Regions from separate parts of the Diplocloster hominis genome, predicted to be linked through region 1. Evidence: predicted binding sites of a transcription regulator. Region 1 holds the regulator's gene; the other holds the start of a gene.

Evidence for each region. The regulator HrcA, encoded in region 1, represses chaperone genes, less so after heat shock. The targets are predictions, from matches to a motif close to TGTTAGCACTCNNNNNNNNNGAGTGCTAACA.
Region 2: ABC831_RS00880 (Hsp20/alpha crystallin family protein) is a predicted target of HrcA. The motif match lies at 1,072-1,102, and genes of this name have one in related genera.

Annotation. Positions count from the first base shown of each region.
Region 1 is NZ_JAWDIY010000005.1:77,629-81,054, reverse strand. It holds gene dnaK (molecular chaperone DnaK) at 1-439, opposite strand, end outside; gene grpE (nucleotide exchange factor GrpE) at 474-1,127, opposite strand; gene hrcA (heat-inducible transcriptional repressor HrcA) at 1,156-2,187, opposite strand; gene ABC831_RS06305 (RNase J family beta-CASP ribonuclease) at 2,936-3,426, shown strand, end outside.
Region 2 is NZ_JAWDIY010000001.1:221,435-224,860, forward strand. It holds gene ABC831_RS00875 (phosphate ABC transporter substrate-binding protein) at 12-944, opposite strand; gene ABC831_RS00880 (Hsp20/alpha crystallin family protein) at 1,231-1,653, shown strand; gene ABC831_RS00885 (extracellular solute-binding protein) at 1,831-3,282, shown strand; gene ABC831_RS00890 (EAL domain-containing protein) at 3,320-3,426, shown strand, end outside.

The DNA of each region.
Region 1 (3,426 bases):
CATTAATAATACGTTTTACATCCAGTCCTGCGATCTTACCTGCGTCCTTGGTAGCCTGACGCTGCGCGTCATTGAAGTAAGCAGGAACCGTGATCACTGCTTCGGTGACTTTTTCACCCAGGTAGTTTTCCGCATCCGCTTTTAATTTCTGAAGGATCATGGCGGAGATTTCCTGAGGGGTATATTTCTTCCCGTCAATGTCTACGCGGAAATCGCTTCCCATATGTCTTTTGATGGAGGAGATGGTCTTCTCAGAGTTGGTAACCGCCTGACGCTTTGCCGGCTCTCCAACCAGACGCTCTCCTGTTTTTGTAAATGCGACTACAGACGGTGTGGTTCTGGCTCCTTCCGTATTCGCTATAACGACAGGTTTTCCACCTTCCATAACTGCTACGCATGAGTTTGTTGTACCTAAGTCAATTCCTATGATTTTTCCCATTATGATTTCCTCCTGATTCTATCATTCTATTTGTTTAATTTGCTACTTTTACCATGCTGTGACGAACGACGCTTTCTTTGTAAAGATATCCCTTCTGGAATTCTTCCACAACGATGTTATCGCCTGCCTCTTCGTCTTCCACATGCATAACCGCATTGTGCAGGTTCGGATCAAATTCGCCTCCCACCGCCTCGATCGGTTTTACACCAATCTCATCCAACGTGGTCATCAACTGCTTATAAATTTTGTTCATGCCTTCCACAAATGGATCTTCCCGTCCTGTTTCCGGCACACTGGCAAGGCCTCTCTCGAAGTTATCCACAACCGGCAGCATCTTTTCAATCACTTCTTTTGCGCCGATTTCATACATGTGGGACTTCTCTTTCTCGGTCCGCTTCCTGTAGTTATCGAACTCCGCCATCTGCCGTTTTACCTGGTCGGACAGCTCTTCGATCTTTTCATCTTTCTTATCTCTTTTTTCTTTCTTTTCTTTTCTCTTACTGAACTTCTCTTTTTTCTCGTCGCCTTCCTGTGTATCCGGCTGTGCAGCTTCAGCTTCCTTCACGTTATCTTCCGCCGGTTCCTGGTCTGCTGCCTGCGCTGTCTCTGCCGCCGTATTCTCCTGATCCGTTGGAATATCTGCTGTCTCCTGCTGATCTGCCTTTATCGTATCTTTTTCTTCTGCCAAGCCTGGTTACCTTCCTTTCTATCTCTGCCTATGTTTTTTTCTTATAGATCGCATCCAGTTGAACCATCAGTGTTTTGAGAGTGCTCACTACTTTTTCGTAATCCATTCTCTTTGGTCCGATGATACCTATGGTTCCCTGCATACCTTCCCCTAATTCATAAGTCGCGGTCACAACACTGCAGTCCTTCATGGCCCGTACCGGTGTCTCATTCCCGATATAAACCTGAATTCCATGTTCGTCCGCGTTAGCCAGCGTCTCATTTACCAGATCGCTTAACTGCTGCTTTTCTTCAAAGGTGCTCAAAAGTTCACTGGCCCGTTCGCTGTCGGACAGCTCCGGATATTTGAAAATATTCGTGGTGCCGCTGGTGTAAATCTCCAGATCATCGTCCAGATTAATCGCCTCCGCCACCGCGTCCAGCACATCGCTCACCAGTCCGCTGTGGATTCCGGCCTGTTCCTTCAGGTTCGCGATCATTCCCAGGTTGATCTCTTCCAGCGTCAATCCATTGAGCTGTGTATTCAGCATAATATTGAGCTTCAGGATCTTCTCATTATCCAAAGGCTCATCCACCGTGATAATCTTATTCTTCACGATATTGCCTTCCACAACAATGACCGCCAGGATCTGAGTCTCATCCACTTCGCTTAACTGTATGAACTTTACTTTATTATGATGGTACTGAGGCGAGGAAATCATCGTCGCGTAATTCGTATTATGTGCCAATACCTTAGCCACCTGCTGCAGCAGCGACTCCATCCGGTCAGCCTTCTGGATCATGAGTTCTTTCATCTCCGTGACTTCCCGTTCTTTTTCCTCCATCATCTGATCGACGTAAAGCCGATAACCTTTGTCGGAAGGGATCCGGCCCGCAGATGTATGGGGCTGTACAATAAATCCCATCTCCTCCAAATCTGACATTTCGTTGCGAATGGTGGCTGAACTCAATTTCAAATCCGAGTATTTGGAAATCGTTCTGGAACCTACAGGTTCGCCGGTTTCCAGATAGTTCCGGATGATCGCCTGCAATATTTTCGTCTTTCTGTCGTCCAGCTGCATCCAATCGCTCCTCTCTTTTTGCTTTATTAGCACTCGTTGTTGAGGAGTGCTAACATCTGTAATTAACATAGCACTCCCCCTAATTTTTGTCAATACCATTTCACATATTTTTTAAAAATTCTGGAGGCTGGCTGCAGGCGGGGTGTTGACTTAGGAGCGGTGAAGATAGGGAAACGGCGGGGGCTTGATGCCGGGCGGCTCATCTTGCGGGGGCTAATCCCTTCGGCCGGACCTAAGAACGGCTAACTCCGAAGGTGGGGGAACCTCTTTCTTTATGATTCTAGGGGATTCTTTGGAAGTTCTAGGGGATTCTTTGGAAGTTGCCCCTTGCTTTTGGTAATTAGGCAATGTATAATGAAAACAATTGTGTATACGGAATTTATCTTGTGGTAAGAAATCTGCGACTATGAGAAATCATTGTACAGGCTTTTAATAGGTAGGATTGTCTGTTTGCTGTAGTAAAGATACTCATACCTTGTGAAAAGAAATGCAGATTATGTTTGCGTAATGTAATACTCTGTTGAGCAGCGAATACTGCGAACCCTCCCGCAGGGCATGTATTATGGGATGCTGCAGGTTTACCTTCCAGGCCTCTTTGGGTTTGTTTTCCGGTCTGTGCATGAGGTAATGTTTGAATGCTTCCTTCACCGATGGGTTTGGGATCAGGGGGCTCTCTTGAAACGCAGGGAACCGTCCGGATGTACAATTATAAAAGAAAAACGCATGTTAATGCAGAAAGTGTAAATGAATGAAGAATGAATCAAATGATATCTCTACAGATATTAGTAAAAAAAGCAGCGGCAGTAACACTGCTGGGACAACAGGGGGCAGCAAAAGAAACAGCAGGGCCGCAGCTTCCAAATCTGACGGTACCAAGGCCGCCGCAAAGGGAAAGACTGACCAGTCCAAGACCAAGTCTGCAGCAGATCGCGGCGGGGCTAAGACAGGATCAGACAGTGCCGGGACTTCAGCGGAAAAGGCGCACAAGCGTGCGGATACCGGCAGCCGGAACACGGCCAGGAGAAAGACTGCCGCTAAAGCTTCTGGTACGGCTAAGTCCGTTAAGAAAGAGAATGCTGTCCAGGATGGCGGGGCCAAAGATCCTTCCAAGCAATCCGGGCATATCGGGCATTCCGATGTGGATACGGATTATAAGCTGACGGCTGGGAGCGATACGGTAAAGATTATTCCGCTGGGGGGTCTGGACCGGATCGGGATGAATATTACCGCGATTGAGTA
Region 2 (3,426 bases), on a different contig from region 1:
ATTTCTCGAACTTAGTCGACGGAAATCAGTCCAACAGATTCAACTAAAGCTTTTCCTTCCTCTGATTTCAGATATTCGAACAGGGACTGTACCAGCGGGCTCTGGTCTGCGACCGCACCCTTGGTAGCCATTACGAAAGGTCTGCTCAGGAAATAGCTGCCGTCTTTGATCGTCTCCACTGTAGGTTCTACCCCGTCCAGTGCCACTGCTTTTACCTTGTCGTCCAGTACATCCAGGGAAATATATCCGATTGCGCCGGGGGTGGAAGCCACTTTGGCCACTACCGCGCCTGTGCTGTCCAGCTCGTTGGAGTACGCACATTTTTCTTCAATGTCCAGAATTTCTTCGAAAGCGCCTCTGGTACCTGACCCTGCTTCTCTGCCCACTACTACGATCGGCTGGTCAGCACCGCCCACGTCTTTCCAGTTCTTGATGGCTCCGGTGTATACATCACTTAACTGCTGCTTGGTCAAGCCGGTGGCCGTATTCGCCGGATCCACAACTACAGCGATTCCGTCGATGGCTACGATGTTCTCTACCGCTCCTGCCGTTTTTTCTTCCTCCTTCAGATTCCTGGAGGAATTACCGATGTCCACGGTGCCGGCCAGGGCTGCCTCGATACCGGCGGAAGAGCCTGTGAACTCGGGGGTGATGGTTACATTGGGATGCGCTTTATTAAAAGCCTCCGCCAGAGCGTTTGCAAATTTTTCCATAGATGTGGAACCTGACATGGTGATCGTCCCGGACAGTTCATCCGTGGCTGCCCCCGACTGTGTGGCGTCCGTGTCCGCCGGTGTGGTCTCTGCGGTAACCGCCGGAGCTTCTGCTGCCGTGTCCGGTGTGGGCGCTGTCTGTCCGGCATCGTTTGCTGCGGGTTCAGAACCGCAGGCTGTTAATCCTATCATCATGATTCCTGTCAATAAAGCCGCAATTGTCTTTTTCATTACACATATCCTCCTCAAGATATTGTTTGTCTGATTTGTTTTATTTTTCTTCTCTACGGTATCTAAATTTAATCGTTTCCTATTAAGTCCGTATTTTCCTTATGTAAATTTTGTGTAAAATCGGTTTTGTTAGCACTCTCGCTCGTTGAGTGCTAAATTTCACACTTTTATCACATTTACTACACAATTTATACACAATTCAGAGCTACTATATAATCGTAAAGAAAAAACAGTTATGTAAACTCTTTAGCAAGAAGTTTACAACATTATAAAAGGAGGAATTCATATGTTAAACTTAATGCCTTTTAGCCGCAGAGAAGATAATTTATTCAACTATCTGGACAATCTGGAGAAGAATTTCTTCGGAGATATGGACCAGAATCTTTCCCAGTTCCGGACGGATATTATCGATGACGGAGATCACTATACAATGAAGGCGGATCTTCCTGGCTTCGCCAAAGAAGATATTCACATCGACTTAAACGACAATACGCTGACGATCCATGCGGAACACAAGGAAGAAAACGAAACGAAAAACGACAACTATGTAAGACGTGAGCGCAGATACGGCTCCTTCTCCAGAAGCTTCGATGTTTCGAATATTAACACCTCCGATATTGACGCTTCCTATATCAATGGTGTTCTGGAGCTGAAGCTGCCCAAACTGGAAACGGTCGTACCCGAACCCCGGAAAATTGAAGTAAAATAATTCCCGTTTCCTTTCATTCATCAGCCTGACCGGAGCCAACCGGTCAGGCTGATTTCTATTTTCCAGGAAAGTATCTGGATTTCTTCTTTTTATACCCTCCTTTTAAAATGAATTGAAAAAATATTCGCACCTGCTATAATAGAACTAACATCTAAAAACAGGATAAGGGGATTCACTATGAAAATACGTAAAATAACGGCTGTTCTACTGTCGGGTCTGGTCGTGGCATTGGGTTTAACCTCATGTGGCAGTAGCTCCAAATCAGAAACTCCTACCAGCGTGATCGTCTGGCACTATTATAATGGAGCTCAACAGCAGATTTTTGATGAACTGGTACAGGAATTTAATGAAACGGTCGGCGCGGAGCAGAAAATCGTGGTGGATTCCCAGAATCAGGGAACCATCTCCGAATTGACGGATAAAGTATTAAAAGCGATCCATGGGGAGATCGGCGCAGATGAGGTGCCCGATGTATTTGCGGCTTATGCCGATACGGCCTATGAGATTGATCAGATGGATATGGCGGCTGACCTTTCTTCCTATTTATCACAGGAAGAGATGGACAAATATGTCGCTTCCTATCTGGAAGAAGGCCGGTTCAGCGACGATGGGGATCTCAAAATCTTCCCGGTGGCCAAATCAACAGAATTACTCATGTTAAATAATACCGCATGGCAGGAGTTCAGCAGTGCGACCGGAATCGACACTACTTTACTGAGTACCTGGGAAGGTATTGCCAAAGCTGCGGAAGAGTATTATAAATGGACGGATGCGCAGACCCCGGATGTGCCGGATGACGGGAAAGTATTCTTTGGCCGTGACGCGTTCGCCAATTATATCATCATAGGCAGTAAACAGCTGGGGACTGAATTGTTCCAGGTTTCCGGCGGTAAAGTGAACCTTCAGGTCAATGAAAAAGTGATGCGGAAATTGTGGGACAACTTTTATGTTCCTTATATTAATGGCTATTACGGCGCTTACGGACGTTTCCGCAGCGACGATATGAAAACCGGAGATCTGGTGGCTATGGTATGCGCTTCCAGCGGCGCCACCTATTTCCCTACCGAAGTGACATCCTCGGACGGCACTTCCTATCCGATCGAAGGCAGCGTATATCCATTGCCTAATTTTGAAGGAACCGATAACGCTATGGCGGTCCAGCAGGGAGCCGGTATGGTAGTGACCAAATCCGACGAGACAAGGGAAAAAGCAGCCGTCACCTTCTTAAAATGGTTTACCGCTCCGGAACAGAATGTCCGGTTTGCCATGAGTTCCGGTTACCTCCCCGTCACCTATGAAGGTAATAGCCAGTCTGCCATCGATCAGGCTATCGCGGACAGCGAACAGCCGGTCTCCGATATCGTCCGGTCCAGCCTGGACATTGGGGTATCCATGACACAGAATTACACCTTCTATACCAGCAAGGCGTTCAAGAATGGCTTTGACGCCCGCAATATCGTAGAGTATTCCATGATGGACCAGGCCAACGCGGACTTGGAACAGATACAGAATCTGATGAGCCAGGGTACCTCCCGCGCGGACGCAGTGGCCCGGTATAATACGGATGAGAATTTCGAAAACTGGCTTAATACCTTTGAAACGGCTCTCAACCAGGCGATCAGCAAGTAATGCACACCTTAATTCAACAGCAAAGGGGGATGCCTGAATGAAGCAAAACACCCACAAAAAACAGGGTCATACGATTTTCAGTCAGTTGATCCTCCTGTTAGTGGCCGTGCTGTTGATTCAATTGGGAATTTATTTTGTGGTTTT